DNA from 4 places in the Shewanella sp. SG44-2 genome. Region 4 is predicted to be linked to each of the others. Evidence: predicted binding sites of a transcription regulator. Region 4 holds the regulator's gene; each other region holds the start of a gene.
The links. The regulator LexA, encoded in region 4, represses DNA repair genes until DNA is damaged. The targets are predictions, from matches to a motif close to TACTGTATNNNNATACAGTA.
Positions count from the first base shown of each region.

Region 1: a site for LexA is predicted at 1,579-1,598, ahead of H5181_RS07580 (LexA family transcriptional regulator). Genes of this name have one in related genera too.
Region 2: a site for LexA is predicted at 1,573-1,592, ahead of recA (recombinase RecA). Genes of this name have one in related genera too.
Region 3: a site for LexA is predicted at 1,755-1,774, ahead of H5181_RS01025 (YebG family protein). Genes of this name have one in related genera too.

Region 1 covers NZ_JACJEU010000007.1:93,881-97,100, forward strand. The annotation lists gene H5181_RS07570 (ABC transporter ATP-binding protein) at 1-154, opposite strand, end outside; gene H5181_RS07575 (ABC transporter permease) at 157-1,269, opposite strand; gene H5181_RS07580 (LexA family transcriptional regulator) at 1,637-2,050, shown strand; gene H5181_RS07585 (Y-family DNA polymerase) at 2,057-3,220, shown strand, end outside.
Region 2 covers NZ_JACJEU010000003.1:222,739-225,958, reverse strand. The annotation lists gene recA (recombinase RecA) at 415-1,479, opposite strand; gene mutS (DNA mismatch repair protein MutS) at 1,765-3,220, shown strand, end outside.
Region 3 covers NZ_JACJEU010000001.1:259,159-262,378, reverse strand. The annotation lists gene H5181_RS01040 (PqiB family protein) at 1-254, opposite strand, end outside; gene H5181_RS01035 (paraquat-inducible protein A) at 241-954, opposite strand; gene H5181_RS01030 (paraquat-inducible protein A) at 947-1,573, opposite strand; gene H5181_RS01025 (YebG family protein) at 1,786-2,079, shown strand; gene H5181_RS01020 (GAF domain-containing protein) at 2,129-2,587, shown strand; gene proQ (RNA chaperone ProQ) at 2,865-3,220, shown strand, end outside.
Region 4 covers NZ_JACJEU010000006.1:142,876-146,095, forward strand. The annotation lists gene plsB (glycerol-3-phosphate 1-O-acyltransferase PlsB) at 1-746, opposite strand, end outside; gene lexA (transcriptional repressor LexA) at 1,011-1,625, shown strand; gene H5181_RS06815 (cell division inhibitor SulA) at 1,622-2,128, shown strand; gene coxB (cytochrome c oxidase subunit II) at 2,524-3,220, shown strand, end outside.

The DNA.
Region 1 (3,220 bases), on a different contig from region 4:
TCGATTTCAGCAAGGTTGTTTTGCCACAACCACTGCCGCCAATGACAAAAAAGATATCATTCTTATTAATGTCGAAGTTGAGTTTTTTTTGCACCTCGGTACTGCCGTAGCCGACTGAAAGATTACGTACACTGATAAAGGCATCATCAACCATGGCTAGATCCCTAATTTATCGTACAAGATATTAAGTGCCGCATCGGCAACAACCAGAAAAACAATGGCTTTAACCACAGCCTGGGTTGTCGCTAAGCCAACGGCATTAGAGTCACGTCCGCAAAGCAGTCCCGCCTGGCAACCCGCAATCGCAATTAAAAACCCAAAAATTAAACTCTTTATTAAACCGGTAGAAATATCTACCCAATCAATCGCAACCTGGGTTTGCAAAATATACTGGGTATAACTTACGCCCATCCCGTTAGCAACTAACGCACCGCCAAGCATGCCTATTACATCTGAATAAATACACATTAGTGGCATAATGAAAATTAATGCTAATAATCGCGGTAAAACCAGAAACTCCATGGTAGGAATGCCCATTACTCGCAGCGCATCAATTTCCTCATTAACCTGCATGGTGCCTAACTGCGCCGCATAAGCAGCTCCGGTTCGGCCGGCCATAATAACGCCTGTCATTAGAGCACCCATTTCACGCACCATTCCGATAGCCACTAAATTAGCCACATATACCTGGGCGCCTAATTGACGCAGCTGTACCGAACCTAAATAAGCCAAAATCATTCCCACGAGCAGGCTAATTAAAGTAACAATCGCAAGTCCTTTAGGCCCCGCCTGTTCGATAAAAAAAACAATATCACTTCTACGAGTCCTCGCTTTACCTCCCAACCAACGGCCTAATACCAAGGTACAGTCGCCAACGAATACTAATCCATCGTGCACCTGTAAGCCTTGCTTAATAAGACTTCGGCGTAAGGTCGGCCACAATCCGCCAATAGCGCCATCATTAGTGGGTTGATAAACAGGAACATCGGTAGCCAGTTGCAGTAATTGCTGCAATCCTTGAGGTGTTTGTTGGGTGTCTAGTGGTATTTTTTTCTGCTCACACCAGCGAGATAATTGTAATAAGGCAATGGCGAGGCTTGAATCCCAGTGGGATAATTCTGTGGTGATTAAGGTGATAGATTGGCAATTGGATGGCAGCTCAGCACAAATATCTGCGCCTAGCGGTGCTTGGCCTAATTGCCAATCACCAGCAAGGTTCAGTAAGCAGTTATCATCGTGCATGTCGATATGGAATGTTGCGAGTGTCATGCTAGACCCCCGAGCCAATATGAAATAAGTATATTCGTTTGTTTTATAAACAGGTTAGCTTGATTTTTGCTCCTGTTAACAGTGTAGACCAAGCTTACTGATTATATTTTGACCTTGGACATATTATTTCATCAATAATGAAGCTATCACTTTGATGTATTGACGCTTTGCTACATTGAAGAAGCTTTAGTTATGGACCGATGTCGTTGTGCAGAGGCAATAAAAATGACGCTAACAATTGAAAATAACTGCCGCTTGTCGCGATTTAAAGCAAATAAACTTGCGCTGACAAAATTTAACGCTAATATATACTGTTTATTTATACAGTGTGTTTTTATACAGTATATATTATATTAGAGGTTGTCATATGCGCGTTATTCCCATTGCAGCCAGCGCCGGCATTACTGGTTTCGAATCACCTGCCGCTGAGTATCTTCAGTTAGGCCTCAGCCTTGATGAGATATTAATCCAGCATCCAAGTTCCACTTTTATCGGCTTAGCCCAAGGTGAGTCGATGCAAGGAGTGGGAATATATGATGGTGACTTATTGATTGTCGACCGCCATGAAACGGCTAGAAATGGCGACGTGATAGTGGCTAATTTTAATGGTGAATTTGTGTGTAAAATTCTCGACATGCATCGGCGAATGCTGATGTCGTCTAATGAGCAACATTTACCTGTGACCATCTGCGACTATGATGACTTTAGTATTGAAGGTGTGGTTATTCGCTCGATTCGTTGTCATCGTCAAAGCCCACTGCTTATCAGCAAAAAAGGTTAGGTAACAATGTTTGCCTTAGTCGATGCCAATGCTTTTTATTGCAGTGCAGAACAGGTTTTTCGCCCTGACTGGCGCGGCAGACCGATTATTGTGCTGAGCAATAACGATGGCTGTATTGTTGCTGCTAATCGGCAAGCAAAAGAGGCGGGTATTGAGAAGTTTTTGCCTTACTTTCAAGCTAAAGCATTATGCGTTCAGCGCAATGTCATTGTGTGCTCATCTAATTATGAATTGTATGCCGATTTATCGGCAAAGATGATGGCAATAATAGGCCGTTTTGCGCCAGAACAGCATGTGTACTCCATCGATGAAAGCTTTCTGTCTTTTAAACACAGTTATCCTGCTATCAAATGCCTGTATACCCAGGGTCAGTTAATTCGTCGCGCAGTTTGGAAAGAAGCCCGCCTGGCGGTTTGTGTGGGCATGGGGCAAACGTTAACCTTAGCTAAAATAGCCAATCACGCCGCTAAAAAAATCCCGGGATACAAAGGAGTGTGCGTTATCGACACTGCGCATCAACGCAATGATATTTTACGCCAACTTGCCGTAAAAGAGGTGTGGGGGATTGGCAGGCTCATCAGTAAAAAGCTTGAATTGATGAATATTCGCAGCGCATACGATCTCGCCTCTATGCCACCCAGTTTGGCCAGAAAACAATTTAGTATTGAAATTGAACGCACGGTACGCGAACTTAACGGAGAAGTGTGTAAACAATGGGATGAGGCTAGGGCAGATAAAAAACAAATTTTCTCCACCCGTAGTGTGGGCGAACGTATTTGCGATTTTGAATCGCTATTACAGGCATTGAGTAAACATGTTGGCATCGCAGCAAGTAAAGCTCGTCAACAAGGCTCACATTGTAAAACCATGTTGTTATTTGCCAGTAATTCGCCCCATGACGAACGGCCTGTGAGTTATAAAGTTATCGTCCATTTTCCATGTCCAACCAATTGCACCATTGAACTCACCAAAGCCATGACCGACGCCGCCCCGAGATTATTTAGCAATGGTGTTCGTTATTACAAAATTGGTGTAGGCCTAGTTGATTTAACCAGCGAGAAACATTTTCAATTTGATTTATTTAATACCGCGAAGGTTAATTATGCATTAATGGACACGCTTGACGGCATCAACCAACGATACGGCCGCGATACAGTGTTTTTGGCTGCA
Region 2 (3,220 bases), on a different contig from region 4:
TAGTTGAGCTAAGCTAAATTCCAGTTGATTTAATGGTATAGACATCAACTGTAACGATAAAAAAGTGTAACTGATAAGAATAATATATTTAAAAACAGGTAATAAGCTAACGACTCGCTTGGCTAGCAGCTTGATTAAAATGCTAAATCATTCAGAACTAAATCATTAAATGTTAAAAGTTAAATCATTAAACATATGGGCATTAAGACTATGTGGGATGATTTAAAGTAACGCAGAGTAACGGATATGGCTTAACAAGCCTGAGATAGACAATCATCGAATACTAGAGGTTCTCACATATATACGTTCTTGGCGGTATAGTTTTTAGCAGTGTAATAAGGAGGTTTTTTTAGCAGTGTAATATTCGCGGCGCGCAAGATGCGCTACCGCGGTAGAGGTAACTTACTGGCTAGCTTAGAATACTTCACCCGTTTCAAGGTCAATATTCTCATCACTTTCTGTTTTTGAATCTGATGAATTAGCACCACCATTCAATAACATAGCACGTAAAGTGGTATTAATTTCGCTAGCAATGACTGGATTCTCAGTCAAGAACTTACCTGCGTTAGCACGGCCTTGACCAATTTTTTCGCCTTTGTAGCTATACCAAGCGCCCGCTTTATCAACTAATTTATGAGCAACGCCTAAATCGACTAACTCACCGGTACGGTTAATACCTTGTCCATAAAGGATTTGGAATTCCGCTTGCTTAAACGGAGCCGCAATTTTGTTTTTAACCACTTTGACGCGAGTTTCATTACCGACAACTTCGTCACCGTCTTTAATGGCACCGGTACGACGAATATCTAAACGTACTGAAGCGTAGAACTTAAGTGCATTACCACCGGTGGTAGTTTCTGGACTACCAAACATCACACCAATTTTCATACGAATTTGGTTAATAAAAATAAGCAAAGTATTTGATTGCTTAAGATTACCAGCAAGCTTACGCATTGCTTGGCTCATCATACGAGCGGCAAGGCCCATATGTGAATCACCAATTTCACCTTCAATTTCAGCTTTTGGCGTTAATGCCGCAACAGAATCGACCACAATAACGTCTACAGCACCAGAACGAGTTAACGCATCACAAATTTCTAATGCTTGCTCACCAGTGTCTGGTTGTGAACAAAGTAGGTTATCAATATCTACGCCTAGCTTTTTGGCATAAATAGGGTCCAGAGCATGCTCTGCATCAATAAACGCACAGGTTTTACCTTCGCGTTGCGCTGCGGCGATCACTTCAAGAGTTAACGTCGTTTTACCTGATGATTCTGGACCGTAGATTTCAACGATACGTCCCATTGGCAAACCGCCCGCACCGAGTGCGATATCCAATGAAAGCGAACCGGTAGAGATAGTTTCAACATCCATTGTGCGATCTTCGCCCAACTTCATAATTGAGCCTTTACCAAATTGCTTTTCAATTTGGCTTAAAACGGCGGCTAGTGCTTTCTCTTTATTTGGATCAACCTTCATTATAAAACCCTCTTAAGGCATTCAATACGTTTAGTAAAATGCTATTTCGACTTAGGTGAAGTGATGTGAATCATTTCAATATGTTCATCAGTATACTGTATAGTCATACAGTATCAAGTGCTGAGCTGATTTTTTTTTTAACCTTTGAGAATTGCCTATTTACATCAATATTTTATCCCCATAAAATTTTTTGTTTGAATCTATTTATACGCTGGGGACAAATATTGTTAAGATTAGCCCCATAAGATTTACGTCCTACGATTGATTAATAGTGAAGTGTTCATAATGACAGTGATTGATACCAGCGATTTAGAAAAACACACCCCGATGATGCGCCAGTATTTGGGCTTAAAAGCGGCCCATCCTGATATGTTATTGTTTTATCGAATGGGTGATTTTTATGAGCTGTTTTACGATGACGCTAAACGCGCTTCTGAAATGCTAGGTATTTCACTGACGGCTCGTGGAAAAAGCGGCGGTGACCCGATTCCCATGGCAGGCATTCCATATCACGCCGTCGAAGGCTATTTAGCAAAATTAGTTAACATTGGTCAGTCTGTGGCTATTTGTGAGCAAATTGGTGATCCAGCGACATCGAAAGGGCCCGTTGAACGCCAAGTGGTGCGTATTGTGACCCCTGGCACCTTAACCGACGAAGCTTTACTGCAAGAAAAACAAGACAATTTACTGGCGGCACTGTATCAGGGTAAAACGGGTTTTGGTTACGCGACGTTGGATATTTCATCAGGTCGTTTTGTGGTTGCTGAATTACCCACTCGTGAAGCTTTAGAAGCCGAATTACAACGCACTAATCCAGCTGAGCTACTGTACAGTGAAGATTTTACTGACATGTTATTGATCAATAATATGAAAGGCATCCGTCGTCGCCCTGAGTGGGAGTTTGACTACGACACCTGTATTAATTTACTGCTCAATCAATTTGGCACCAAAGATTTACACGGTTTTGGAATTACTGATGCACGATTAGCGTTACAAGCTGCAGGTTGTTTAATGCAGTATGTCAAAGATACCCAAAAGATGGCGTTGCCACATATCAACTCGATTGTGCGCTTTAATCAATCAGAATCAATTATTTTAGATGCCGCAACCAGACGTAATTTAGAGTTAACTCAAAATTTATCTGGTGGGCGGGAGAATACTCTCGCATGGGTATTGGATAATACTGCCACCCCTATGGGTAGCCGTATGTTACAACGTTGGATCCATGAGCCATTACGCAATCGTCAAACAATTCAATATCGACATAGTGCGGTCAGTGAACTGATTGAACAAGATTTGTATCAAACGTTACATGAGCAACTAAAAAGCTTAGGTGATATCGAACGTATTATGGCTCGTTTAGCACTACGTAGTGCCAGACCACGTGATTTTTCACGCTTAAAGCAAGCACTAACGCTTCTGCCTGAAATCCAGCAAACATTAGCAATATGCCAACAACCTCGATTAAACACGTTAGTACAATTACTGGGTGAATTTCCTGAACAACACGATTTATTAGAACGCGCTATTGTAGACAACCCTCCCATGTTAATTCGTGATGGTGGCGTTATCCGTACTGGCTATAATAATGAGTTAGATGAATGGCGCAAGTTGAGTGAAGGCGCCAGTGATTATTTAGTCGAACTTGAAGCTCGTGAGAAACAACAAACAGGGATTAATACCTTAAAAGTCGGCTATAACCGAGTTCATGGTTACTATATTGAAGTGAGCCGTTTACAGT
Region 3 (3,220 bases), on a different contig from region 4:
ACGTTAACCCCTTTTAGATCATCGTCAATACCAATGTCGGTCACTTTACCGACCGTCAATCCTTGATATTTCACTAATGTCTTACCAATATCAATACCGGTAGCACTCGGGAAATGAATTAATATTTCGATGCCGGATTCTTTGATACTTTTGACCCCTAACCAGGCTCCTAATATCAAAGCAACAACCGGTAATAACCATATTGGCGAGAATAACTTTTTCTTCACAATTTTAGGTGATTCAATTTGTGTCATCAGTGTTTTCCAAGCGGTCCCAGAGTAATCGAGTATCTAACACTTTTGCCGCAAGTTGCGTTAGCAAGATAACTAACGCAAATGCTGTCGCGGCAGGTGCAGGTTTTGCGTCTAATAATTGCCCCATATTAACTAAGGCAACTGTTAATGAAATAACGAATAAATCGAGCATTGACCAACGGCCAATCCATTCAATGATGTGAAATCCAATCATTAATTTTCTTTTTGATATTGGTAAGTTAAAACTAATAGCCGATAAATAGGTCGCTAAGCCAATAATTTTAAGCCAAGGTACTAAAATACTGGCAGTGAAAACAATGATAGCAATCGGGAACATACCTGTTTTGACTAAATGACTAATACCACTAAAAATGGTGTCATTGGTGACCACACCACGATTAGTCAACAAGGTAATAGGATAGATATTGGCAACAATAAGTAAAATAGTTGCAGTCACCAATAAAGCCCAACTTTGTTGGATACTGGCATAATTACGACTGCTTAATTGGCTAAAACAACGTTTACAATGATTGTTACTGGTCACATTAAGTTTTCGACAAACAGGGCATAAACATAAGCCAATTTTTATGCCTTGAACGTGCGACAAAACCTTAGTTGTAATCTCTTTGTTGATATTGCCAACTTGCGCAGTGTTGTCGACTATTTCTTCATTGGAGGTCGTCATTGGAGTATCAGGCATCAACATAACTCCACATGTGTTCTAGGTTATATTCACGTTGCAAAAATAAAATGATGATGAACAACATCGTAAAGCTGAATGTTCCCATACCAAAATACACATCAGAAAAGTCAGATAATTGGAATGCCGACACTAGAAAACTGATCACATAAATTTCTAACATGGTCATTTGTGATATCAAACCATGATTTTTTAATAATGTAGTATATGTTCTTTGCCAAAATGAGTTGTGCAGTTTTAACTTCACAATCACAACTTGGGCCATAATTGACAATATCAATAATCCTGGCGCAATAACTGCCGCAACCATTACCGCAAGGCCTACTATCCAATACCCTTCAGCCCAAACCGTAAAAGCCGCTTGCAGCACGGTTGTGGTCCGTACACTGCCAAGAAAGTGAATTTCGAGTACAGGCAATAAATTAGCGGGAATAAAAATAATTAACGCCGCAACGCATAACGCTAGCATGCCATTAATGGAGCAATAAGGTGAATCATAGAGTGCCGTGTGGCAACGAGGACAAAGCGCGCGAGCGCTAGAAGGCAAAGCGCGTTTTGTCACTGCCAAATCACATGATTGGCATAAAATTATCGAATCATGATCATCAAATTCATGCATGAAGAATTAATCTAATCCATAGTAAAGCGCATTATTGGGTAGCAAAGAGTCAAAGCCGTTTGCTTTGCCTTATATTGGCAGAAAATGAGTTAATTGTTAAATAATCTCGATTTTCTTGTGCTTGATAATATCAGAATAATCAGAACACTTGCATCATAAGTTAACTATGTGAGATTCTATGCACTGTATATAAAAACAGTGAGGATTACATCATGGCAGTGATAACCCAATTTGTCGTGGTCAGAGAAGGGGTGGAAAAGATGACATTTATATCGAAGAAAGAGGCTGATGCCTACGATAAGATGCTCGATATTTCCGATAACCTAGTGCCATTTCTTATTAAGGCAGATCTCGGACTTGATGAAATTAAATGCGAACAGTTGGCATTTTATCTAGCAAACAATAAAGATGAGCTTTCTAACTTGCTAAAAGGCTTAGTACAGGTTAAAAACGCTCCTACAGCGAAAACTAAAAAGACTTCGACTAAAAGTGCATCAGCAGAATAGTCTTATTCATCACTCATTCTTGGAGTGGGTGTCAGCTTAAGGAATGGAAATGAAAACCGAATTTTACCAAACATTAAATCGTCAAGCACAAGCTTTACTTGCAGGTGAAGATGATTTGATTGCGGCAATGGCTAATTTTTCAGCGTTGCTAAATGACAACCTAGAAGGCCTAAACTGGGCAGGTTTTTATATCAAGCGTGGTGAACAATTAGTCCTTGGCCCATTTCAAGGTAAAGTGGCTTGTACCCGTATCAATATGGGCAAGGGTGTTTGTGGCACCGCTGCAGCAGAAAACAAAACCCAGCGAGTTGCAGACGTTCATCAATTTGATGGCCATATTGCATGCGATTCTGCCAGTAATTCAGAAATTGTGATCCCTGTTAGACAGGGAAATGAGGTGGTGGCAGTGTTAGATATTGACAGCCCATTACTGAATCGATTCGATCATGATGATCAAATTGGTTTAGAAAACATGGTAAAAAGTTTCGAAACTTGCCTATTTGGTTAAATAGCGAACAAATTAGATTAAATCATGGTCGCATTCGCTGTCGCGGGCTTTATAATATGCCGCTATACGCAATTGTGCTGGATTTACTGATGAGCGATGATTAAGCTGAGAGTAAGTTTGGTTAAATTGTTAAGGTTTGTTTCAATGACTTTAGCAAACTGGCGGATAGTGATATTTTGTACGTTGAGCCTTAACGATAAGGTTTAGCGAAAGATGAACGACTGCATGGCAAATTTTATGCCGCATAATCAGTCCCTTTATTAACGTGGAAGTAAAAATGGAATCAACAGACAAGTTGACCGACACCAACGCAATTTTAGCGTATTTATATGAAACCTTTCCTTTATGCTTCATTGCAGAAGGTGAAACGAAGCCATTAAAAATTGGTTTGTTTCAAGATTTGGCTGAACGGTTAGCTGATGATTCTAAAGTCAGTAAAACACAATTACGTGTAGCGCTTCGTCGTTACACAAGCAGCTGGCGCTATTTGAAAGGCGTTAAAGCCGGTGCTAAACGTATCGATCTTGACGGTAATGAATGTGCTGAATTAGAACAAGAGCACATTGACCATGCTATTTTGACGCTTAAAGAAAGCCAAGATAAAGCCAAAGCAAAACGTCAAGCACTTGCGCC
Region 4 (3,220 bases):
TCACGCGCTTTCTCGACCGTTACTTTCTTATTAGCAGACTCTTCTTCAATGGCTTTTTTGATAGATTCTGATTTTAATAAAGAGGCAAACAACGCTTGTCGATTAGGTAATTGTGGCCCTGTCATCACTTTGCGTTGACGGCGGAAATGCACTCGGGCGACTCGGGTTAATTTGTGAGCAATTCTTTTATCAGTACCATGTTCATCGGCCATATGACGAAGCGATAGTGCATTAGAAAACTGGACGAAATTATGGCGTCCTAAAAATAAAATCATTAACCATTTACGTAACCACGTAGGGTTTTCACGTTCAAATACAGCAGCTTTCATGCTGTCTTCTTCTTTACCGGGTGTACGTCCCCAATAAAGGCAAACAGGAACCAGCTGTATATCTAATTCAGGACTCTCACTGTGAAGTGACAATAAGCTGGTAAAATAATTAAGGAATTTGTCACCACTTTCACGTTTACCAAATAGTGGTTTGCGGCCCTCTAAACAGACCACACGAGGCACCGTTAAGCCATCAAGCTGTAATGGCTCATAAGGACTGGGCAGACCAAAGCCCTCAGTGATTTCGCTCAACGCGGCAATATCGCTAATAGATTCCGTTTTCATTAAATAAACCAAAGGTTTAGTTGGATCTATATTGAGGTCATCAAAAGGATCGTGAGGGACCACAATGGTCTGTACCATCCACTTTTGAATCCATCTTAATGCTCGTAAAAATATTGAATCTGGTTTTGACATGGTTATTTTCGCAACATAAGCCACTGTAATATTGATGTATAGGATACCAGAAACCACCCTGCTTACACTATCAGACCGATCTATCTTTACGCTTAAGCTCTCACTATCAGAAATAACATAAGACAGAACATTAGTAATAGTTAACTAAAACATATTGTTGAGTGATACTTAATCAACAAAATACAAAAAATAGTTGGTTAATACTTGCGCGAACATAAACACTGTATATAATGACAGTCACTGTATAAAAAGACAGGAATCATCATGAGACCGTTAACGCCGCGCCAAGCAGAAATTTTAGACTTAATTAAAAACAATATCGCCGAAACAGGTATGCCACCCACTCGTGCTGAAATTGCGAATCGTCTTGGCTTTAAAAGTGCTAATGCCGCCGAAGAGCATTTAAAAGCATTAGCCAAAAAAGGCTTTATCGAGATCATGCCTGGTACCTCAAGAGGCATTCGTTTACCTCATGAAGAACAGGTTGAAACCGGTCTGCCACTGATTGGGCAGGTTGCTGCTGGTGAACCAATTTTGGCTCAAGAGCATGTAGAGCAATACTATCAAGTCGATCCAAACATGTTTAAGCCCGCCGCAGATTTTTTGCTGCGAGTGCGTGGTGACAGCATGAAAAACATCGGAATTTTAGAAGGCGACTTACTCGCTGTACATAAAATGCAGCAAGCACGTAATGGCCAGGTTGTTGTGGCACGTGTTGATGATGACGTCACCGTAAAACGATTTGAACAAAAAGGTAATGTGATTTATCTGCATGCCGAAAATGAAGATTACAATCCGATAAAAGTAGATTTAAGTTGCCAAAGCCTAACCATCGAAGGGCTTGCCGTTGGCGTTATCCGTAATGGAGATTGGTTATGAACAAACTAATGGGCATCGCGCCACGCCACCCGGGCTTATGGGTAGATTTAACTGAAACAGAACTGCATGGCACCCAAACCATTCAAACATTACAAACTGTCACTCAAGGTGAAGCTGAACTGAGCCAATTGTGCAGCCAGTTAGCGATATTGAGCCAGCAAGGCAGATGGATTGTATTAATTAGCCCGCCCCATATTGGCTATAAACATATGCTGGCAAGTGCTGGTGTAAGAATGGATCGCATTTTACTGGTGCACACCAAAGATGAAGTCGAAACATTATGGGCCATGGAGAAAGCGCTCACTAGCGGTACATCGAGCGCAGTAGTGACTTGGACAAGCTCACTTGATGCTCGCGATAGTCGCCGTTTAGAAATTGTCGCTAAAAGTGCACGTGCATTAGGGGTGGTAATTGAAGATGTGAATGCTCACTTACCTCACAAACATCAACTTGTTAGCCCTACTTTAACAAATGGAACAAGTAATTTTTGCTCATTTCACTAAGCACGAACCCTTCATTACCAAGCCCTGTATTGAATTCAGGGTTTTTTTTCATCTTTTTTCAGCCTATTAGCCAACAAAGTGATCTTGATCAATGTTTAATCTACAAGTAATGTGGTTAACAAGGATGAAACATTTTTTATCTTTAATTGGACGTGAATGACAGTAATCAAGATTACTTTCAGACAAATGAGCCAAATCAAAATTGATAAGTTCAGTCGTAGGTACAAGCGTGGTGCACAGCTAACAATAAAACCGTAGACCGTCTGTTTACAGCCACCAAAGTACTTTGAGGTCATCAAACTTTTTTCGGGAACCGAAGAGTTTGCATAGAGCAGAGAATTACTGTGTGACTCTTCTTTGTAGTTGCTATTTGCAATTAGCAGAGGAGTAGTCTTGTGAAGCAATGGTTGTATTGTTTACTGGTTGTGTTTGTAGCACTTCCGCTTGGGGCAACAGAAATGCCCCTCAACATGACTCAAGGCGTGACAGATATCAGTGGCAAGGTTTACGACCTCCATATGACAATTCTTTATATCTGTTGTGTAATTGGGTTAGTGGTGTTTGGGATCATGATTTACTCAATGATTTATCACCGCAAATCAAAAGGCGCTGTCGCGGCCAATTTTCACGAAAGTACCAAAGTGGAAATTGCTTGGACCGTCATCCCTTTCATCATCTTAATCGGCATGGCTATTCCAGCCACCAAAACCTTGATTGCTATGGAAGATCCCAGTGATGCTGATCTCACCATAAAAATTACTGGGTCGCAGTGGAAGTGGCATTACAGCTATTTTGATAAAGACATCGAATTTTACAGCACATTATCCACCCCCAGAGCTCAAATTGATGGCAGTGAGGCCAAAGGAGAACATTACCTCCTCGAAGTCGATAAGCCATTAGTACTGCCTATTAATCAAAAAGTGCGCTTCTTGATGACATCTGATGATGTTATTCATTCATGGTGGGTGCCGGCGTTTGCCGTTAAAAAAGATGCCAATCCAGGCTTTATTAACGAATCGTGGACCCGCATTGATAAACCCGGTATTTACCGCGGCCAATGTGCCGAATTATGCGGTAAAGACCATGGTTTCA